DNA from 3 places in the Clostridium sp. ATCC BAA-442 genome. Region 2 is predicted to be linked to each of the others. Evidence: riboswitches for the same ligand, from Rfam matches in the RefSeq annotation. Region 2 holds a riboswitch; each other region holds the start of a gene.
The links. A riboswitch is a leader RNA that binds a small molecule or an ion and turns the genes downstream of it on or off. The one in region 2 is predicted to bind cobalamin.

Region 1 (6,966 bases), on a different contig from region 2:
GTCCAGGCGTGCGATGTCCTCCCCCTCGAAGCGGATGCGCCCCCCGGAGGGCTTGAGGACGCGGGTGATTATACGGGAAAGGGTGGTCTTGCCGCAGCCGCTGTTGCCCACCAGCCCGAAGGTTTTCCCCCGCTCCAGGGCAAAGCTCACCCGATCCACCGCCCGGACGGTATGGGTGCGGAACACGCCGCTGGAGAACGTCCGGCTGACCTCCTCCAGCTCCAGCACCTTATTATTCATAAAGGAAGCACCTCACCTTCCCGCCCGTGGGCAGCGTGACCTCCCCCGGCACCTCCCGGCCGCAGCGCTCCATGGCCCTGGGGCAGCGGGGGTAGAAGGGGCAGCCGGTGTGCTCCAGCCGTCCGGGGTCCGGGGGCGGTATGGGCACCATGCCCCGGCTGGGCAGGGAATGGATCAGGCCGGCGGTATAGGGGTGGCGTGGCCGCTCCATGACCTCCTCCGCCGTGCCCTGCTCGATGATCCGGCCCATGTAGAGTACCCGGATGTCGTCGCACAGCCGGCGGGCCAGGGCCAGATCGTGGGTGATGACGAGCATGCTGCAGTGGTGCTCGGTGTAGATCTGGCGCAGGACGGAGTACACCTGGTTGCGGATCACCGCGTCCAGGCCCTTAGTGGGCTCGTCGGCGATCACCCACCCCGGCCGGCAGGCCAGCCCCAGGGCGGACACCAGCCGCTGGTTCATGCCGCCGCTCATCTGGAAGGAATACTGGTTCAGGATGCGCTCCGGCTCCTCGAAGCCGAAGCGGCGGAGCAGCTCGGCGGCCTGGGCCTCCGCCTCCCTCCGCTTCCAGCGCCCGTGGGTGGTGATGGCCTCGGTGAGCTGGCGGCGGAGCTTCATCACCGGGTCCAGGGAGGCGCCGGGGTTCTGGGGGATGAGGCCGATGGCCGCCCCCCGCAGCCTGCGCAGCCGCCGCAGGGGCATGGAGTAGAGCTCGTCTTCTCCGAAGAAGCACTTCCCCGTCACCCGGGCCGTATTGGGCAGCAGACGCAGCAGGGACATGCCCATGACGCTCTTGCCGCTGCCGCTCTCCCCGATGACGCCGGAGATGCGCCCCGCCCGGAAGGTGGTGGACAGGTCGTTGACCGCGTACACCGGCCCCTGGGCGGTGTCGAAGCATACCGACAGGTGCTGAATCTCAATGTCCGGTACCATGCTCACAGCTCCTTCACCGCGTCCTGCTTCACGTCCAGCCGGTCCCGCAGCAGATCGCCCAGCAGGTTGATGGACAGGGTCAGCAGGATAATACAGATGCCCGGCGCCCACAGCAGATGGGGGGCGCTGCGGAAGTACCGGCGGGCGGTGCCGCTGACCATCTCCCCCCAGTCGGGGGTGGGGGGCTCGATGCCCAGGCCCAGATAGCTCAGGCCCGCCACCGACAGCACCACCCGCCCCACCCGGGTGGTGAACTGGAGGATCACGTTGGTGCGGATGTTGGGCAGCACGTGGCGGAGGACGATGCGCAGGTGCCCCGCCCCCAGGCAGCGCATGCCCTCGACGTACATCTCGCTCTTGACCTTCATGACCTCCCCCCGCACCAGGCGGGAAAAGCCCACCCACGAGGTGATGACCAGGGCCAGGATGATGCTCCGGGTGCCCCGCTCCAGGACGCCCACCAGGGCGATCATCAGTACCATGCCAGGCAGGCCCTGGAACACGTTGGAGACGGCGGTAATCACGCCGTCCACAATCCCCCCGCAGTAGCCGGCGGCCACGCCGATCACCAGCCCCACGGCCATGGAGCAGGCCGTGGCCGCCACCGCCAGCAGCAGGGAGGCCCGGCCGCCGTAGATCACCCGGCTGAGCACGTCCCGCCCCAGGGCGTCGGTGCCCAGGGGATGGGCCCGGCAGGGGTCCAGCAGGCGCAGCTCCATGTTCACCTCCAGGGGGTCATAGGGGGCCAGCCAGGGGGCGAAGATGGTCATGAGGACAATGGCCCCCAGGATGGCGCACACGAGGGCCAGCTTGATGTTCTGTTTCCGGCGTCTTGTCATGCCTCTCCCCCCTGTAGGCGGATTTTCGGGTTGACCGCAATGTAGAGCAGGTCGATGGCCAGCGTAACGAGCACGAAGGTGGTGCCGGTGATGAGCACATAGCCCTGGATTACGGGGTAGTCCCGGTTCTGGATGGCGGAGAGGACATAGCTGCCCAGGCCGGGGATGGCAAAGATGTTCTCGATGATGGTGCTCCCGCCCAGGATACCGCCGAAGTAGTTGCCGATGAGGGTGATGATGGGCACCAGGGAGTTGCGGAAGGCGTGCCCCACCATCACCGCCCGCTGGGACAGGCCCTTGGCGTTGGCCACCACGATGTACTGCTCCCCCAGTTGGGCCAGGATGTTGCCCCGGGTGAAGCGGGAGGTGGAGCCCACGTTGGCGGCGGAGAGAGCCACGGCGGGCAGCACCAGGGAGGCCAGCCCCCGGTCCAGGCCGCTGGTGGGCAGCAGGTGAAGCCACTCGGCGAACACCGTGATGAGAAACAGGGCCAGCCAGAAGCCGGGCACCGACAGCAGCAGGGTGGACAGCCCCTTGAGCACCGTATCCAGCCATGTGCCGTGGCAGGCCGCCATGAGCACGCCGCCTCCCACGCCGAACACCACCGCCGCCAGCATGGCGGCCAGGGAGACCTTGAGGGTGATGGGCAGCCGGGTCATCAGCTCCTGGGCGATGTCCTTGTTGCCGATGTAGGAGCGGCCCAGATCCCCCCGGAGGGCGTCCCCCAGCCAGTCCAGGTACTGCACCGGCAAGGGCCGGTCCAGGCCCAGCTCGGCGCGCATGTCCGCCCGGTCCTCCTCCGTGGGGAATTCAATGCCGATGCGGAACAGCGCGTCGTCCACCGGGTCGCCGGGGGCGATGCGCCCCAGCAGGAAGGCCGCCAGGGAGATGCCCAGCAGCACCGGGATGAGCACCAGCAGCCTGCGGCCGATGTACTTGAGAATTGCCATGATCCACCGCCTTCGGAGACAGAATACAGGCGGAAAATAAGCCCCCGCCTCGCGGGGGCTTATTTTCACACACGGTCCTTACCCGGCCCAGCAGACCTGGGTGAAGCCGGTCAGGCCGTACACCGTGGCCTGATAGCCGGTGATGTCGCTGGAGGAGGCCACCACCTCCTGGGAGTACAGCACGGGGATGTTGGGGAAGTCTACGGCGGAGATCTCCTGGAGCTCCGTGTAGATCTCGGTCAGGCGGCCGGCGTCCAGGCAGGTAGCCGCCTCCTCGATCAGCTCGTCCACGTGGTCATTGTGGTAGCCCAGGCCGTAGCTGATGTTGGTGCCGCCCTCGGTGTACATAAAGCCCTTGAACAGGGAGAAGGGGTTGGCGGAGGGCAGGCCCTGGATCTTGAGGCACAGGTTGTAGTTGCCCGCCTCCATCTCCTCCTTGCAGGGGCCCCAGTCCATCTGCTGGATGCTGACCTTGATGTTAGTACCCTCGATGTTCTCCAGCAGGGACTGGATGTACTCGGCCTCCTCCTGGTAGGGGTAGCGGTTGGCGTCCACGCCGGGCAGCAGGAACAGCAGCTCCACCTCCTGGTCGCCCACCACCTCGCGGATCAGCTCGGCGCCCCGCTCCGGGTCGTGCTGCACGGGCTGCTCGCGGTAGAAGGCGGAGGTGTAGTTCAGGAAGCCGCCGGCGGCGAGGCCGTAGCCGTTGTAGAAGCTGTCGATGATGGTCTGGCGGTCCAGCAGCAGGGACAGGCCCTCCCGCATGCGCACGTCGTTGAAGGGGAAGGCGCCGCCGTTGACGTTGAGGAAGTGGGTGATGCCGGAGTCGCCCACCGACACGTTGTAGGCCGGATCGCCGTCGATCTCCGCGGCCTGGGAGGGGGAGATGGCGCCCAGATCGCACAGGCCCTGGACCTCGCCGGCCCGCAGGGCGGTGTAGCGGGTCTCGGCGTCGGGGATGACCTTGAAGCGGAAGGTCTTGGCGATGCCGGGGGTACCCCAGTAGTTATCGTTGCGCTCGATGACGCAGTACTGGCCCAGCACGTTCTCGGTCACCACGTAGGGGCCGGTGCCGATGGGGAAGCCGGCGAAGGTGCCGTCCTCGGCGAAGCAGGAGGGCTCGAAGATGGCGGAGCCGTAGTTGACCATGGTGTAGTCCAGCAGGGGCTGCCCCTCGGAGAGCGTGAGCACCACGGTGTAGTCGTCGGTCTTCTCGTAGGAGACCAGGCCGGGGTAGATGGTGTTGATGTTCATGCCGTAGAAGGAGGACTCGAAGGGCCCCTTCTTCATGCGGTCGAAGTTGGCCAGCACGCTGTCGGCGTTGAAGGGAGTGCCGTTGGAGAAGGTGACCCCCTCCCGCAGATGGAAGGTCCACACGGTGGAGTCCTCGTTGTGCTCCCACTCGGTGGCCAGGGCGGGGGCGGGCTTGCCGCTCTCGTCCTTGGTGATCAGGGGCTCCCACACGCCCAGGGACATGGAGGCGTAGTAGGCGTCCTGCTCGCCGGGGCACTGGTCGCGGGAGGCGGCAAAGACGATCTCGCGGGTCTGGTCCACGGCGGCAGGGGTTTCGCTGCCCGCCGGGGCGGAGGTCTGGGCATCCGGCGCGGGCGCGCCGCCGCAGCCCGACAGGGACAGGGCACAGGCAACGGCAAGCAGCAGAGACAGGGTGCGCTTTTTCATGTTCATGCTCCTCTCAAATTGACTGACGCATGAATCCATGCACAAAAAAACTCCCCCCTGTTTTCCAGAGAGGAGCCGCAATCGGATGACAGGCCGGCAGACCGGCGCTGCACAGCTTTCCCCACCGAAAGAACGTGCACACACCGCAGGCGGCTGGTCTCCTGGCTTGGACTCATCCTCACGCCCGCCTTCCCATCCGGCGTACCGGACAGTGACATATCTGGGCGCTTGTCATCCTTACAGTAGAGAGGGCTGCTGCGGATTCTCACCGCATTCCCAATGAAAGCAATCGCTACCGTCTGCTGATTCACTTGTCGGCGTTCATTATAGCCGCGCGCCCCCCGCCTGTCAAGATGGCGGAGGCAGAATATCACAATTTTCTCTCCTATCCCAGCCATAAGTTCCAAATTACGGTTGACAGAAAGGCGGGTTTTTTATATAATATCGTATACAATCGAAAGGTCAGGTTATGCCGGGTGTAGCAAACCTGCCGTACTCCACTTCCGGGCGGGAGTGGGTTTGACTTCAGATGCGTGGAGAGCATCTTGAGGCGTTTTTGTGCGCTTCAAGATGCTCTTTTTTGTAAAACGGGAGGACAGGCGTATGGGTGTGACCAGGATGGGCAAGACCACCATTTTCCTGGCTGATGACGATGAGGGCGTTCGCCGTACCTTGCGCACTTTTTTTGAGGGGCTCCCCGGATATCGGGTGGTGGGCGAGGCCTGTGACGGGATGGAGGCGGTGGAGGGCTGCCGGGCGTCGGCCCCTGACGTGGCGCTGCTGGACATCCAGATGCCGCTGCTGGACGGCGTGAGCGTGGCCAGACAGGTTCTGGCGGACCGGGCCGCCAAATGTGTCATCATTCTGACGGCGTTCAGCGACCGGGAGCACATCGAGCGCGTACAGGCGTGCGGGGCGGCGGGGTACCTCACCAAGCCTTTTGAGGCGGAGAAGATTCTGCCTACCATCGAGCTGTGTATTGCGCGCAGCAAGGAGTACTACCTGCTGAACAAGGAGTATCAGCACCTGAGCCGGCGCTGTCAGAACCGGGAGCCCATCGACCAGGCCAAGCTCCTGCTGATGGAGACCAGGGGGATGCGCGAGGACGAGGCCTACCAGTACATTCGGGAGCTCAGCCGCCGCAAGGGCATGTCTATGGCCCGGGTCGCCAGCTATCTGCTGGCCCAGCAGGAGGAGCGGCATGATTAGCGCCACGCGGATGCTCTGTCAGAAATACACGGATCTCACGGACGCGGAGATCTCCTACCTGGAATCCTATGGCGCCCTGCTCCCCGCCCTGGCCAACGCCGAGCAGGCGGATGTCTTCATCGACTGCCGGACCGTCAGCGGGCGCTCTGCCATCGTGGTCTGTGAGGCGAAGCCCCAAACCGTCCCCTCCAACTACCGCAGCTCCATCCTGGGTATGCTGATCCACTGGCGGGACGAGCCGGCGGTGGACCGCTCCTTCCGTCTGGCGGTTCCCACCTCCGGGGTGCGGGCGGTCTCCATGCCGGAGGACCGCCGGATCGTCCAGTCGGTGGAACCCCTCTTTTATGAGGGGCGGCTGATCGGCGTCCTCATCTATGAGCGGCCCGCTCTGGCCGCCGAGGAGCCGCCGCCCGCTGGGGAGCGGGAGGCGGAGCAGGCGTCCGGGGCTCTGGACTGGGCTGCGGTATCCCCCTGTCTGGACGACGCCGTCCTTTTCCTGGATGAGGAGGACCGGGTCTGCGGCTTCAACCCGGCGGCCACAGCCCTCTACCGCCGGATGGGTTACATCGGCACTCTGGCCGGGATGCCCGTCAACAACATTCAGCCCGCCGCCCTCAGCGAGTGCGACCAGGACAGGCACGAGACGGCCCTGGCCAACCGGGTACTCCAGTACCAGCGCCTCCCTCTCTCCTCCGGGCAGGCCCGGGCGGCGCTCATCATCCACGACCTCACCCGCCAGCGGCAGCTAGAGGAGGAGCTGGCCCTGCAGCGGACGGCACTTCAGGAGCTGCGGCACCGCATGAAAAACAACCTTCAGATGCTCGCCAACCTCACCCGGAGCCGGGGCTGTGATCCGGCCGAGTCCCCGCCGGTGCAGACCGCCCTTCTGGATACGGCCAACCGGCTGCTCTCCCTGGCCGCCACGCTGGATGGCATCGTACAGGTCTCCCGGGAGAAGGTCTCCCTCCTTCAGATTCTGGAGCAGATCCGCCGGTACATGCTCCAGACCCTTCTGCCCTCCGCCCGCCGTGTCACCATCCACGTGGGCGGCGAGGACGTCATTGTGTCCGCGGACTGCGCCTCCTCGGTGGCCCTGGTGGTCAACGAGCTGGTG
Region 2 (6,966 bases):
CGTAAGTCCGGCTTCTGCGGCCTTGGCCACGCCCTCCTGTTGAGCGGAGAGAAAGGCTGCCATGGCTCCGGCATCCGCGCTGCCGCCCACCGTCCGGTAGACGTGCCCGGCACAGACGACGGAGCGGGTATTGACAGTGACCGTCAGGGTGGAAACCCCGCAGTCCAGCAGTTCGGGCAAAGCATCAGACAGAACCAGCCCGTTGGTGCTCAGGCAGAGCAGGAGTCCGGGAAAGCGGGAACGAACCAGTCGGAGGGTCTCCAGGGTGGCGGGGTTGGCCAGGGGCTCGCCGGGCCCCGCCACCCCCGCCACCCGCAGACGGCTGTCCAGGCGCAGGGCGCGCTCCACGCGGTCCAGGGCAGCCTCGGGGGAGATGACCTCCGAAGTGACGCCGGGCCGGGACTCGTTGGCGCAGTCATAGCGGCGGTCGCAGTAGCCGCACCGGATGTTGCACCTGGGGGCCACGGGCAGATGAATCCGGCCATAGCGGAAGTGGGCCTGGGCGGAGAGGCAGGGGTGCTCAGCCGGAATCAAAGCGGGGCCGCCTTCCGGCAGAGCGCTTCCAGCCCGTCGTCGCTCATCGGCTCCGGGATGCAGCCGCCGCGGTTGTCCAGGAGGACGGACGCCAGGGCGCGGAACGCCTGGGCGGGCGCGCTGTCCGGCGCGCTGTCCACCACGGTTTGGCGCTCCAGCTCGGCCTGGCCGATGAGGGGACTCATGGGAATTTTTCCCGCCACCGTGGTGCCCAGCTCCGTCGCAAAGGCTTGGAGCAGGCCGTCGTTGTCCACGCTGCTGCGGCCGTTGTGTATAATTCCGGCCAGTCGGATTCTACCGCTCTGGGCGTATTTGCGGATACCCCGGCAGATGTTGTTTGCGGCGTAGAGTGCCATGAAGTCGCTGGTGGTGACGAGATACACCTCGTCGGCCACCTGCTCCCGCAGCGGCATGCTGAACCCGCCGCAGACCACGTCCCCCAGCACGTCGTAGAGCACCACATCCCGGTCATCCAGCAGGCCGCGGCTGCGGATCTCCTCCATGGCCACGATAATACCCCGCCCGGCGCAGCCGGTGCCCGGCTCCGGCCCGCCCGCCTCGATGCAGCGGACGCCCCGGCTGTCCGTGAAGGCGATCTCCCCGGAGGCGCCGGTCTTGAGCTGGTCGAGAACGGTGGGGATGCGCCGCCCCATCAGGCCCCGGGTGGAGTCCGCCTTGGGGTCGCAGCCCACTACCGCCACCCGTTTCCCGGCCTGGGCCATGGCCGCCGCCAGGTTGGACACGGCGGTGGACTTCCCGATGCCCCCTTTTCCATAGACGCAGATGCGTTTCACTGATAGAGCGCCCCTTTCAAGATGCGGCCGTTCATGATGCCGCGGAAGATGTCCTCCAGAAGATGGAGGGTTCCCAGCCCGCCCAGGTGGGGGCGGGGGGTCAGACAGACCTCATCAAACACCGGGTAATCCACGCGGATCAGCGGAATTTCCAGCTCGTCGGCACCGTCCTGCTCAAAGGAGGAGCCAAACAGAAGCGCCGCCTCGGAGCCGCGCAGCTCCCGGTAGAAGTCCTCCTGGTCGGAGAGCTCCTCCCGGCGGGCAAAGCACACCACCTCCATCCCCAGCTCCTGCTCCAGAAAGCGCCGCAGACCGTCGGCCCGCGGCCCCGAGGCGAGGATCGCAGCCGGCATGCCGTAGAGGGCCTGTAAATAGCGGTAGGCTTTTCCAGCTCCCTCTGCAATCTGACGGTCCAGCTCCGCCCGGGCCTGATGATAATCCAGACCGAAGCGGCGCTCCAGCCGACTCCAGAGATCGTCCGCGCCGGCGGCGCCATAGGGGTAATCAAGTTCCTCCCACGGTATGCCGAAGTACTCCTTCATGGCTTGCGCCAGCTCACGCCCCTTTCCACGGAGCACCAGGTTCACATCGGCATAGGGTGCGCGGCGCACTTCCTCCAGCGTACAGCGGGAGAGCACGGCGCCTAGTGCGGCCTGGGGGGCGAGCATAGCCCGGAGGGCCTCAACATCGTCGGCGGCGTGGGGGTCATCCATCCCGAGCCCGATCAGATTAACCAGGGGACGGGGATCAGAACGGGGATAGGGCCGGGGATAAGGCCGGGGGACCGGGGGCTTCATCAGCGGGAGCAGTGCCAGCCATCCAGCCTCCAGCCCGCGAGCCGCATCCCCACGGAAGCCTGCCGCCTCCACATGGAGCAGCGGCGCCTCATGGGGGATGCGGGCTAAGACGGCGGGGATATCGTCCCCAATCATCTCACTCACACAGCCGCTGACCACAAACAGGACGGACGGTTGGAAGAGCTCCAGCGCGGAGCGGACGGCCCGCTCCAGAGAAGCCTCGCCGCTGAACACCACGTCGCTGTCGCTGATGACGGTGCAGGTCTGCCGGATATCCCGCATATCCTGGGCAACGTGGAGGGACATGGAGCCAAAATTGCAGCCCACCACGGAGTGGAGCAGAACAATGCCGTCCTGAATTCCACCCAAAGCCTGATAGGCTCCAAAGAGCTTGCAGCCGCTGGCCGGCCTCATACGGAATCCCCCTTTCGATTGAGCCACATTCTGGACCACATTTCCTTGGCGGCCAGATTAGACTGATTACAGTACAGTGGGTAATGGCGGCTTTGGAAGGGCATTTTCCCCAGCAGAAGACTGCTGCGCTCCGTCCCGTGCTCCAGGCGGCGGCACATCCTACGCACCGTGCGGACATAGGAGGGAAAGGAGAGGGAGGTGGTTTCGTTGACCGCGGGGATCAGCGGCGCGCCCATCCCCTCCAAGGTGAAGTCGCCGGTGCCCACCACCACATCCGCCTCTGCGAAGATTCCGCGCAGCGTCTCCTCTGCCGGGTTCAGGAGGAGCTGTGTCTCCGGGCTGTAGAGGGCGGCGGCCTCCCGTACCCGGGCCAGCAGGCTGTCCTCCAGCGCGGGGGTGACATTCAGGTTTTTACGGCTCTCCGGGGTCAGGATGACACAGAGATGGGAGACCGACAGGCCATAGTCCCGCACATAGGATTTGAGCTCGAAGGGAGCCTGCTGGATGCTGCGGCTGACGAGAACCGCCCGGGCCTGCCCCAGGCGGCGGCGGGCCTCCGCCGTCTCCTCCAGGGCCTGGGCCCGCGCCGCCAGGACGACGGGCTCCACCGCCGCCTCCATGCGGAGGGCCTGTCCAATGTCCCGGTAAAAGGTGCAGATTCCATCCAGTCCGGCGTAGCGTCCCGCGCCGCCGATGTGAAGGTATGCGGTTCCGAATTTCTCCCGCATGCGTCTGGCCCAGCGAACCCGCTTGACCAGATTCAGTTCCGCGGCCGGGGCGTGTACCAGAGAGGAGAGGGGGGCGCTGGGGATCCACGTGTTCACCTGAATCCCGCAGCCGTTCAAAAAGACCTCCAGCTCCCGCAGGGCGGCCTTTCCCTCGCTCCCCCAGCCCACCGTCTCGATGTTGATGCTGTGCGGGATCTGAGCGGACGGCTCCATCACCTGCTCCACCAGGGCGTAGAGCGCCTCGGTGAAGCCGCAGCCCTTTAGCTCCATCTCCAGCCGGTTGTCGCCGGTGATGGTCTGGTGGGCCAGCTCTTTCAGACGGTTCCGGGTGTAGTTTTTGTCCCGGTGGGAGAAGAGCTCCGACTGGACGCCCACTACCGAAATACCCTCCCGCCGCAGCTCGGCGCATACGGAGCGCACATCTTCGTTCAGAATGTCGCTGATCGGGGAGGGGATCACCATGATGAGCCCGGGGCGGTAGCGGCTCCAGGCGTCCCGTATGGCCTGGCGGAGCTTCTCCTCCCCGCCGCAGATGATGTCCCGCTCCTCCAGATTGGAGGTCAGCACGCTGTAAAAGGGCTGGTGCCGACGCCGGGCGGAATAGCGGTAGTGAAACCCACAGCCCCGCGGGCTGTGGAGGAGCGGAAGCACCTCCTGCATTTCCCCCACCGCCCCCACGCTGCCGGAGATCTTCCCGTTTACACCAAAGGTGTGCAGCAGGCCGGAGGGGTACATCGCGGTCATCAGATCTTCAAAAAAAGGCTGTCGCATGCGCATTTCTCCTCTCTGCCCGGAGAAAGCAAAATCGCCGGCCCCGCGTATTCTGACGCGGAGCCGGCTTGCAGACAGGCGCACCGGCAGGGCCGGCGGCCTGTGGAGCAGCTTTCACCGGAAGCGTCCCCACAAATTCAGCAAGCAGGTTTCCTGGCTTGCGGCTCGTCACGTGCTGCGCCTTCTCACATGTGAAACATGCAATGGCGATCTGCAGCCCGCTCCCCGCTTACAGTGACCGGATCGCTCGGGAGTTGCACCCGATTCCCTCTAACCAGACGGAGTCTGGCCACTTGCTGAAAACGTATATGAAGGAATTATAGCACAGCCCGGCCGGAAAGAAAAGGGGGGTGATCTCCTGTGACTGCTCTCAACGCGAGATTTCTTATACTTGATTGGTTCGCCCGTTACAGGCGGCGAAGAGCAGATGCGGCGGTGAGCCGGTGGGAATGGAATGTGCCTGTTGCCGCTAGGCTCCGTAAGTGGAGAGCATTCGGCGCAGTTAGACACATATTGACAGGCCTTGGACGGCGGTGTATACTGAATCCATAATTTCATATAGCAGGATATGGTGATACGTTTGTATTGAAAAGGGAACGCAGTGCAAGTCTGCGACAGCTCCCGCTGCTGTAACAGGGACGGCCCGCTTAATACCACTGGGAAACCGGGAAGGTGAGCGAAGCCGGATGATCTGGAGTCAGAAGACCTGCCATGTCTATCGGATTCTATTCTTTCGGCGAGGGAGAATTGGATGCTGCCGCGGTGGATATCGCGGTCATTGGGGCATTAACTGGGCATCGCTGGGGACGGCGGTGCCCTTTTTGCATATCCAGGACAAAGAGCATTCCTGTTTTCTAACGACAAAACAGGAATGCTCTTTCATTATAAGACCAAAGCAGGGGACCGTCCCTGTTTTGAATAGAAATTTAAGAGAAGGAAAGAAGGAACATGTATGAAACGACTGGCATCCCTTCTGCTGGCCAGCGCTCTTGCGCTGACCGCAGCCGGCTGCGCGGGACAGAACCCGGCGGCTTCCACCCAAAGCGGCCCGCCGGAAGCGGTGGAGAGCGGCAAGTCCTCCGTTGCCTATGTGGAGGAACTGCGCATCGGTACCACCGCCGCCATTGACGGCGCCAACGTTATGACGGAAAACGGTATCTTCGGCAAGCTCAACTACAACGCGGTGGTCACCGCTCCCTTTGTAGTCACCGATGAGAATGGCAAGGTTCAGCCCTTTTTCATGACGGGCTGGGAGCTGAGCGGCGACTTGAATACCATTACCGCCACCTTTGCCACAGATCAGGGCCTCACCTGGCACGACGGTGAACCTGTGACCATGGATGACGTGGTGTTTACCTTCCAATATCTGATCGACCGCAAGTCCAGCTATTGCAGCGGCCTGACAGGGGTGGAGGCGGTGAATGAGACCACGGCCACCCTGACGCTGACCGACGGCAAGGCCTTCACCATGCTCAACAGCATGGCTAACTTCGTCACCCTTCGGCCGGAGCATGTGTGGTCCAAGGTGGAGGGCGAATACGCCGAGTACACCGGCGAGGACGCCGCTATCGGCTGCGGCCCCTACAAGCTCACAGGCGTGGACGAGGAGGCCCAGAGCATGACCCTAGAGGCGGTGTCGGATACCTACATGGGACAGGAGCTGACCGTGCGCAAGCTGACCGTGCGCACCTACGACAGCCACGACGCCCTGGTGATGGCCCTGCGCAGCGGGGAGGTGGACGCCATGTACGACTACTCCAACTCCCTGAACGCCACCATGGTGGACTCCATCACCGGAGTGGAGGGGCTGGATCCCGGCATGAGCGACAACCCCGGCAACTATCAACTGGTGTTCGGCTTCAACGAGCAGCCCACCGACGACCTGATCTTCCGCAAGGCCGTGCGGGCCGCGTTGGACTACGAGCTGCTCCGCGTCACCATCGGAGGGGAGGACGGCCAGATCCCCCACGCCGGTATCGTGGCGCCCCCCAATAAGGGCTTTGACGGCTCGCTGCCCGAGCTGGCTCAGGACGTGGACGAAGCCAACGCCCTGCTGGATGAGGGCGGTTATGTGGATGCTGACGGCGACGGCTGGCGGGATATGCCCGACAGCAGCGAGCTGAATGTCCTCATTACTCCCCAGTACAACAAGACCCGTCAGGCCCTCTATCTGCGCATCGCCGAAGTGCTCAAGACCAATCTGGAGGCCGTGGGCGTGCAGACTACCATGGACGAGGAGAGCGTGCGCAACTCCGACCACGCCACCGAGGTCCGCAAGCAGGGCACCTATGAGCTCTACATCGGCTATACCTCTCCCGGCGTGGCCATGTATGACACCGCCTTCATGTACATGATCGGGGATAACGACAACAACCGCTGGGGCACCTGCCTGCTCCCGGAGTTTGTCGCCGCCTATGAGGCCAAGAAGACCGCCGGCAGCTACGAGGCGTACAACGCCGCCATGAAGGAGCTGCAAGCGCTTGCCGATGAACAGGTGGTGGGACTGGCTCTGTGCTGGGACAAGGCCTACTTCCCCTACCGTACCGACCACTATGAGGGCTGGACCAATTTCCCCGGCTGGGGCGTGATCAACTACAAGACCTGGTTCTCCACCCGGCCCGCAGTCTAATAGACGCGGTATGAAAGGAGCGGTTTTCAAATGAAAAAGCAAGCCCTTTCCCTGTTTTTAGCCGGCGCGCTGGCGCTGAGCCTGTTCGGCTGCTCTGCGCAGCCGGCGGCGGAGAGCGCACCTCAGAGCTCTCCTGCCGAAACGGCGGGCAGCTCCTCCGCCGGCGTGGTGGAGGAGCTGCACCTCGGGACCACCGCCGCAAACGACACCTTTACCACCTTTGTGGAGAGCGGCGCATTTGGAAAGATGTGCTATAACTCCTTTGTGACAGCGCCCTTCTGGCAGACGGGGCCCAACGG
Region 3 (6,966 bases), on a different contig from region 2:
GCGCCGAAGCGGGAGAGCACCTCCGCCCGGCGGCAGGCGACGGCCCCGCCGCCCACGACCACCGCCTTCTCCCCCGCCAGATTGACGAACAGCGGGAAGCGGAGGGGCCGCTGCTCGGGCAGGGGCCACCTGGGTTTGGCGGCGGTATGTACCTCGATCTTGCGGGCGCAGCGCTCCAGCTCCTCCGGCGTCAGGTTCTCCTTGAGCGCGCCGGAGAGGAGGTCCACCGCCCGCCCCACGGCCAGCTCCACCAGGCCCCTGGCCTCCGGGCCGTCCAGATCGGTGGACAGTACCCGGGCGGCCACCGCCTGCTTCACCCGCTCCAGGCCGGGCAGGCAGGAGCGGTAGTTCTCCCACTGGGCCATCTGCTCCAGGTGCCGCTCCACGATCTCCGCGGCGGCGGCGGGCACCTCCCGCCGTGTGTCCACCCCTAGGGAGTCCACGTTGTAGAGGGTCACGCCGGGCAGCTCCCCCACGGCGGGCTCGATGTCCCGGGGGATAGCCAGGTCGGCCAGCAGGCGGGGGTGGTCCTCCACCGCCGCCAGCTCCCGGGCGGAGATAGTGTAGTGGGGGCTGGTGGTGGCGGAGAGGAGCAGGTCCACCCCCTTCATGGCGGCGTAGCGCTCCTCATAGGGGGCCACGGCGCACCCGGCGGGCACCACGGTCTCCCCGTGGCGGTAGGTGCGCAGGGTGACGGTGACGGCGCACCCCAGCCGGTGGAGCAGAGCGGCGGACAGGCGGCCCATCTCCCCGTTGCCGATGACCAGGGCCCGCTTGCCCTCCAGGCCCCCTGCGTCCCGCGCCAGCCGCTCCACCGCGCTCTGGGCCGCGGAGCGGGGCACTCCGGTGAGGGGCACCTTGGTCTTGATCTCCTTGCCTGCGGCGGCGGCGTTGCGGAACAGGATCTCCAGCACCCCGTCCGCCGTGCCGGCCTCCCGGGCGGGGGCCGCCGCCCCCTTCACCTGGGTGAGGATCTGATCCTCCCCCCAGATCTGGGAGCGCAGGCCGCCGGCCACCTCCATCAGGTGCCGGGTAGCCTCCTCCCCCGTGCGGGTGACGAAGGCCCCGGCGAAGGGGGCGTAGGGCAGCCCCGCCGCCGCGCACAGCAGCGCCCCCGGCTCCGGCTCCGCCCCGGAGGCGCAGGAGAGGTAGAGCTCCGTGCGGTTGCAGGTGGACAGGAGCACGCAGCCCTCCACCCCCTCCGCCGCCCGGAGCAGCCGGTCCAGCTCCACCACCCGGCTCCGGGTGAAGGAGAGGGCTTCCCGCAGACCGATGGGGGCCTTCCGCCAGTCCAGGCCGGTCATACGGATGTTCAAGCCTCTTCCCCCTTCTTCACCAGCACCACGGAGAAGTAGCCGCTGCCATCGGTCAGCTCGGCGAAGCGGGGGTAGACCGCCTCCCCCTCCATGCCGCAGTTGGCCACCATGGACGCCCGCTCCAGCAGGCCCTTCTCCGCCAGCTTCTCCTTCAGCGCGCCGATCTCCCGGCCCGCCTTCATGAACACCAGGTTGGCGTCCACGTCCAGGCAGTCGTCCACGTCCTTGTGGGAGGCGGGGACAATGAGCAGCCGCTCCGACTTCTCGCACAGGGCGGCACCCAGCCGGGCCGCCACCGCGCAGAAGGAGGGCACGCCGGGGATGATCTCCGCTTCATACCCCCGGGCCGTCACCTTGCGGTGGAGGTAGAGGTAGGTGGAGTAGACGGTGGGATCGCCCAAAGTGAGGAAGGCCACGTCCTTCCCCCCGTCCAGCAGGGCGCACACCCGGTCGGCGTTGGCCTCATAGGCCGCGTCCAGGGCGGCCTCGTCCCGCACCATGGGGGCGTCGCAGAGGAGAATCTCCTTCCCCTCGGCCAGCTCTCCGGCGATGGTCAGCGCGGTCTTCTCCCCGCTGCCCTTGTCAGGCACCGCCAGCACCGCCGCCTGGGCGATGATCCGCTGGGCCTTGCGGGTAATCAGTTCCGGATCGCCGGGGCCCACCCCGACGCCGTACAGAATGCCTCGTTTCACAATAACTCCTCCTGTTTCAACAATCGCAGCAGTTCCCGCCGGGCCGCCCCAATGGTGCCCACCGGGGTCACGTCCAGGCCGTCCCGGTCGCGGAGAATCGCCATCAGATGGGCGATGCGGGGCAGGCGCAGGTGGTTGGCCCGCAGCAGCTCCGCCTTGGTGAACAGCTCCTCCGGCGTTCCCTGGGCCAGCACGCTTCCCCCGCCCAGCAGGTAGGCGTAGTCGCAGCACAGGGGCACCACGTCCATGTCGTGGGTGGCCATGAGAATGGTCATGCCCTGGCTGTCCCGCAGGCTGGTCAGCAGCTCCAACAGATCGCTCACCCCCTGGGGATCCAGTCCGGCGGTGGGCTCATCCAGAATCAGCGCCTCCGGCTCCATGACCAGCACGCCGGCGATGGCCACCCGCTTCTTCTGACCGAAGGAGAGCGCGTGGGTGGGCTTGTCCCGCAGGTGGGACACCCCCGTGCGCTCCATGGCTGCCTCCACCCGGCGGCGCACCTCCGCCTCGGGCAGGCCCAGGTTGACCGCACCGAAGGAGATATCCCGGTACACGTCGGCGGAGAAGAGCTGGTCGTCCGGATCCTGGAAGACAATGCCCACCCGGCGGCGCAGCTCGGTCAGCCCCTTCCGATCCCGCTTCACCGGCACGCCGTCCAGCAGAATCTCCCCGTCGGACGGCTGGAGCACGCCGTTCAGGTTCAGAAACAGGGTGGACTTGCCCGCCCCGTTGGCCCCCAGAATGCCCGTGATCTTTCCCCGTTCGGCCCGGAGGTTAATGCCCTTCAGCGCCGCCGTGCCGTCCTCATAAATATAGCGCAGCTCTCTGGCCTCAATCGCGGCCTCCATCATCCCATCACCCTCCTCTCGAAATACCATGCCGCCAGCTGAACCGCCGCCACCGCCGCCGTCAGCGGGTAGAGCCACGCCCCCCGCGCATAGTCGCCGGACAGGGTGACCAGGCTTCCGCTGTAGCCGCGGGACTCCAGGGCGGTATACACCCGATCCGCCTTCCGCCACGCCCGGAGAAACACCATGGAGGCCAGGGTGCCCAGGGAGGACAGGGAGCGGCGCAGCCCCTGATAGCCCAGCCGGGACTCCTGGGCCAGGCGGATGCGGGAGGCGGTCTCGGTCAGGACAAAGATAAAGCGGTAGATCAGTTCCATCAGCTCCACCATCAGGTGGGGCACGTGCAGCCGCTCCAGCGCCATGGTCACATCGGTCATCGGGGTGTTCAGCGCCAGGAAGTACATGGCTCCCACCGCCCCCAGTGCCTTGCAGAACAGCCGCCCGGCCCGGAGCAGCGCCGCCCCGTCAAAGCCCCACAGCCGCTCCCCCACCGGCACGGCCAGCAGCACCGGCGCGCCCTGGGGGTAGCTGTTGATCAGGATCGTCACGCATCCGACGGCCAGGAAGGCCATCGGGATGCACAGAAAGCGCAGGAAGACGCGGGGGCTGAGTCCGCCCAGGGCGGTAACCAGCCCCCACATCCCCAGCAGGGTGACCAGGCCGACCGTTACGCTGTCGCAGAGCAGGCAGAGCACCAGCGCCGAGCCGGTCAGAAGCAGCTTCGGCATGGGGGAGATTCGCCGCAGCCGCGATTGATAGGCGTAGCGGTCGGTTCCCATCAGCCCTGATCCCTCTTTTCCGGCTTTTTGGTGATGCGGCCCAGGACGAAGCCCACCACGCCCGCGCCGATGGCGGCCTGGAGGGCGAAGAGGAGGGACTCCACCTCGCCGCTGGCCGGCTCCAGAATCGGCTCAAACCAGGGCTCATAGTCGGGCTGAAGCTCCAGGATCACTTCTTCCGCCTGGCCGTCCGCGCCGCCGAACTCGGCGTTGGGCAGCAGCCACAGCGGCAGCGCCGCCAGCAGCACCACCAGCACGATCAGGATCAGATTTTTCTGCCATACCTTCATTCCGGTTCCCTCCTTACAGCACGCACAGGGCGTGGAGCTCTTCCCGGCTGTACTTCTCCAGCACATTGAACACCACCACGGTCAGCAGGCCCTCGGCGATGGCCAGAGGGATCTGCGTGACGGCGAACACCATCAGGAATTTCCCAATGCCGCCGTTGACCACCCCCAGCTGCACCGAGGTCACCACATAGGTGAACAGGTCGCCCAGCGCGGCCGCGGCGAAGACCGCCACCGCCGCCGGGGCGTTTGCCTTGCGCAGCAGCTTGTAGACCGCCCAGGACACGATGGGGCCGGCGATGGCCATGGAAAAGGTGTTGGCCCCCAGGGTGGTCAGGCCGCCGTGGGCCAGCAGCAGAGCCTGGAACAGCAGGACGATCAGCCCCAGCACCGCCATGGTCATGGGCCCGAACAGGATGGCGCCCAGCCCCACGCCGGTGGGGTGGGAGCAGGAGCCGGTTATGGAGGGGATTTTCAGCGCGGAGAGCACAAAGGCAAACGCTCCGCACATGGCCAGCAGGATTTTGGCCTTGGGGGCCTGGGCGATCTTCTTCTGGATGGAGAGGAAGCCCGCCACCACAAAGGGGACGCATACCACGCCCCAGCCGGCGGCCCAGCCCACCGGCAGGTAGCCCTCGGCAATGTGCATGGCCGAGGCGCTCATGGTGAGCACGCCCAGCAGGCCGACGAGCACCGCTGCCGTGCGCAGAAGCCGTGTGTTTCGTTGATTCATCATGTGTTTCATCCTTTCCTATCGCTCGTAGGTGGCTGTGAATTCGGAGCCGGCACGGTTTTCCGGCTTGAGCGTCTCCGCCGCTGCGCGCCTTCCCGGGTCGCCCCAGTGGCCCGTGCGCACCGGCTGTTCTCTTACGGCAGCGGGACTGCGCGGGATTTGCACCCGTCTTCCCGTTTCCGGCCCCCGGATCTATATCAACAGGCTTCCGCCTGGAGCTGTTCCGCCTGCCTGGCGTGCTCCACAAACAGCGCCCGCACCGCCGGGTACTCCCCCAGGCCGGTGAGCACGCAGGCCGTCTCGTAGCCCTCGGCCTCCAGACGCCGCCGCCAGGAGTCCTCCTCATCCCCCGCCAGATCGTTCTTGGCGTGATCCCCCGCCACGGTCATCAGGGGGCGCAGCTCCACCCTCCGCACCTGGGGGCGCTCCTTTAGCCGGCGCAGGGCCTCCCCGAAGCCAGGGTAGCCCTCCACCGTGCCGATCACCACGTCCTTCCGACCCAGATCGTGGAAGGTGTACTCCATCAGGGCATAGGCCGAATTGGCCTGGTGCTCCGAGCCGTGGCCCATGTAGAGCACGGCGGTGTCCGCCCGCTGGGCTGGCAGCGCCTCCATCAGGGCGCGGCCCAGGGCCGCGTAGTCCTCCGCCGCCGTTAGCAGGGGGCGGCCGAAGGCCATGCGGGCAAAGCGGGCGCGGTACGGCTCCGCCTGGGTCAGCAGCTTGTGGTACTCCTCCCCGTTCATCACGTGGGTGGGCTGCACCACCACGTCGGTACAGCCCCCGGCCAGCAGGCGCTCCAGCGCCTGGGGCACGTTGTCGATGTGGGTGCCCTCCCCCGCCAGCTTGCGGAGGATCATGCCGCTGGTAAAGGCCCGGCGCACCGCCCGCTCCGGGAAGGCCGCGGCCAGCTCGGCCTCAATGGCCGCGATGTTTTTCTCCAGGGTGTCCCGGTGGCTGGTGCCGAAGGACACCGCCAGAACCGCTCTCTCTGTCATCGTGCGTCCCTCCCGTTATTCCCGCGCGTTGTTGCTGGCCTGATAGAGCATGGCGTTGCAGATGGCGGCGGCCACGTTGCTGCCGCCCTTCCGCCCCCGGGCCACGATGTGGGGCACGTCCAGGGTGAGCAGCAGCTCCTTGCTCTCCACCACGTTCACGAAGCCCACCGGCACGCCGATGACCAGGGCGGGCCTGAGCTCCCCCGCGTCGATCAGCTCGCAGGCCCGCACCAGGGCGGTGGGGGCGTTGCCGATGGCCAGCACCAGCGGCCCCTCCAGCCGGGCGGCCCGCTCCATGGACACGGTGGCCCGGGTCTCCCCCCGGGCCTTGGCCTCGGCGGCCACGTCCGGGTCGGACATGAAGCACACCGCCCGGCCGCCGAATTTCTCCAGCACCCGCTTGTTCACCCCGGAGAAGGCCATCTGGGTGTCGGTGACGATGGTGCAGCCCTGCCGTATGGCCGCGATGCCCGCCTCCACCGCCCCGGCGGAAAAGACCAGATTGTCGGCGTACTCAAAGTCCGCGGTGGTGTGGATCACCCGCTTGACCACGGGCAGCTGCTCCGCCGGGAACACCCGCTCCCCCAGCTCCTGGCCGATGAGCTCCATGCTCCGGGCCTCAATGTCCGCGGGGGCCACCCGCTGCAATTCGATGTGTTTCATGTCTCTATTCCTCCCCGTTGAGAATCCGGTAAATGCGTTTCATATCCAGGCTGGCCCGCAGGCCGGCCGCCAGCTTGTCGTACTGCTGCTGGGCGTACGCCTGCCAGTCCACGCTGGCCGCGCCCGGCTCCAGCCCCTTGGCCGCCAGCAGGGCGTTCACCAGGGCGGCGGCCGCCGCCGCCTTGTCGAAAATGCCGTGGACGTAGCAGCCCCACACGTTGCCCGCGCTGAGGCCGTCGGAGCGCCGCTCCCCGGTCTGGGTGGTGAACTCCGCCAGGGGGGCCGCCCCGCTCTCGGTGCGGCCCATGTGGATCTCGTAGCCCTCGAAGGCCACGCCGGCCAGGGCGCGGAAGAGCCCCTCCGGGGCGCGGAAGGCCCCCGTCACCCGGGTGCGGGTCTTTTCCCCCTGGAACACCGTGTCGGCGGGAAGCAGGCCCAGGCCCCGGAGGGAGCCGCCCCCCTCCACCCCGTCGGGGTCGGAGACGGTATTCCCCAGCATCTGATAGCCGCCGCAGATGCCGATCACCGCTCCGCCGGCCGAGGCGTGCTTGAGCACGGCGGTCTCCATGCCGCTCTCCCGCAGCCAGCGCAGATCGTCCATGGTGTTCTTGGTGCCGGGGAGGATCACCAGATCGGGGCGCCCCAGCTCCCGG

Region 1: linked by a shared signal. The riboswitch ahead of ACESY8_RS01680 (ABC transporter substrate-binding protein) and the one ahead of ACESY8_RS05360 (ABC transporter substrate-binding protein) in region 2 are both predicted to bind cobalamin.
Region 3: linked by a shared signal. The riboswitch ahead of ACESY8_RS14365 (energy-coupling factor ABC transporter permease) and the one ahead of ACESY8_RS05360 (ABC transporter substrate-binding protein) in region 2 are both predicted to bind cobalamin.

What each region holds. Positions count from the first base shown of each region.
Region 1 covers NZ_CAXSQB010000002.1:121,652-128,617, reverse strand. The annotation lists gene ACESY8_RS01700 (ATP-binding cassette domain-containing protein) at 1-240, opposite strand, end outside; gene ACESY8_RS01695 (ABC transporter ATP-binding protein) at 233-1,174, opposite strand; gene ACESY8_RS01690 (ABC transporter permease) at 1,177-2,013, opposite strand; gene ACESY8_RS01685 (ABC transporter permease) at 2,010-2,963, opposite strand; gene ACESY8_RS01680 (ABC transporter substrate-binding protein) at 3,042-4,643, opposite strand; cobalamin riboswitch at 4,778-4,958, opposite strand; gene ACESY8_RS01675 (ANTAR domain-containing response regulator) at 5,247-5,852, shown strand; gene ACESY8_RS01670 (sensor histidine kinase) at 5,845-6,966, shown strand, end outside.
Region 2 covers NZ_CAXSQB010000008.1:35,830-42,795, forward strand. The annotation lists gene ACESY8_RS05340 (radical SAM protein) at 1-534, opposite strand, end outside; gene ACESY8_RS05345 (nucleotide-binding protein) at 531-1,328, opposite strand; gene ACESY8_RS05350 (nitrogenase component 1) at 1,325-2,539, opposite strand; gene ACESY8_RS05355 (nitrogenase component 1) at 2,536-4,038, opposite strand; cobalamin riboswitch at 4,165-4,350, opposite strand; cobalamin riboswitch at 4,591-4,766, shown strand; gene ACESY8_RS05360 (ABC transporter substrate-binding protein) at 4,991-6,667, shown strand; gene ACESY8_RS05365 (ABC transporter substrate-binding protein) at 6,698-6,966, shown strand, end outside.
Region 3 covers NZ_CAXSQB010000038.1:7,010-13,975, reverse strand. The annotation lists partial or broken gene ACESY8_RS14390 (glutamyl-tRNA reductase) at 1-1,316, opposite strand, end outside; gene cobI (precorrin-2 C(20)-methyltransferase) at 1,313-2,008, opposite strand; gene ACESY8_RS14380 (ATP-binding cassette domain-containing protein) at 2,005-2,859, opposite strand; gene cbiQ (cobalt ECF transporter T component CbiQ) at 2,856-3,635, opposite strand; gene ACESY8_RS14370 (energy-coupling factor ABC transporter substrate-binding protein) at 3,635-3,925, opposite strand; gene ACESY8_RS14365 (energy-coupling factor ABC transporter permease) at 3,939-4,658, opposite strand; cobalamin riboswitch at 4,690-4,861, opposite strand; gene ACESY8_RS14360 (sirohydrochlorin cobaltochelatase) at 4,853-5,650, opposite strand; gene ACESY8_RS14355 (precorrin-8X methylmutase) at 5,666-6,313, opposite strand; gene ACESY8_RS14350 (cobyric acid synthase) at 6,318-6,966, opposite strand, start outside.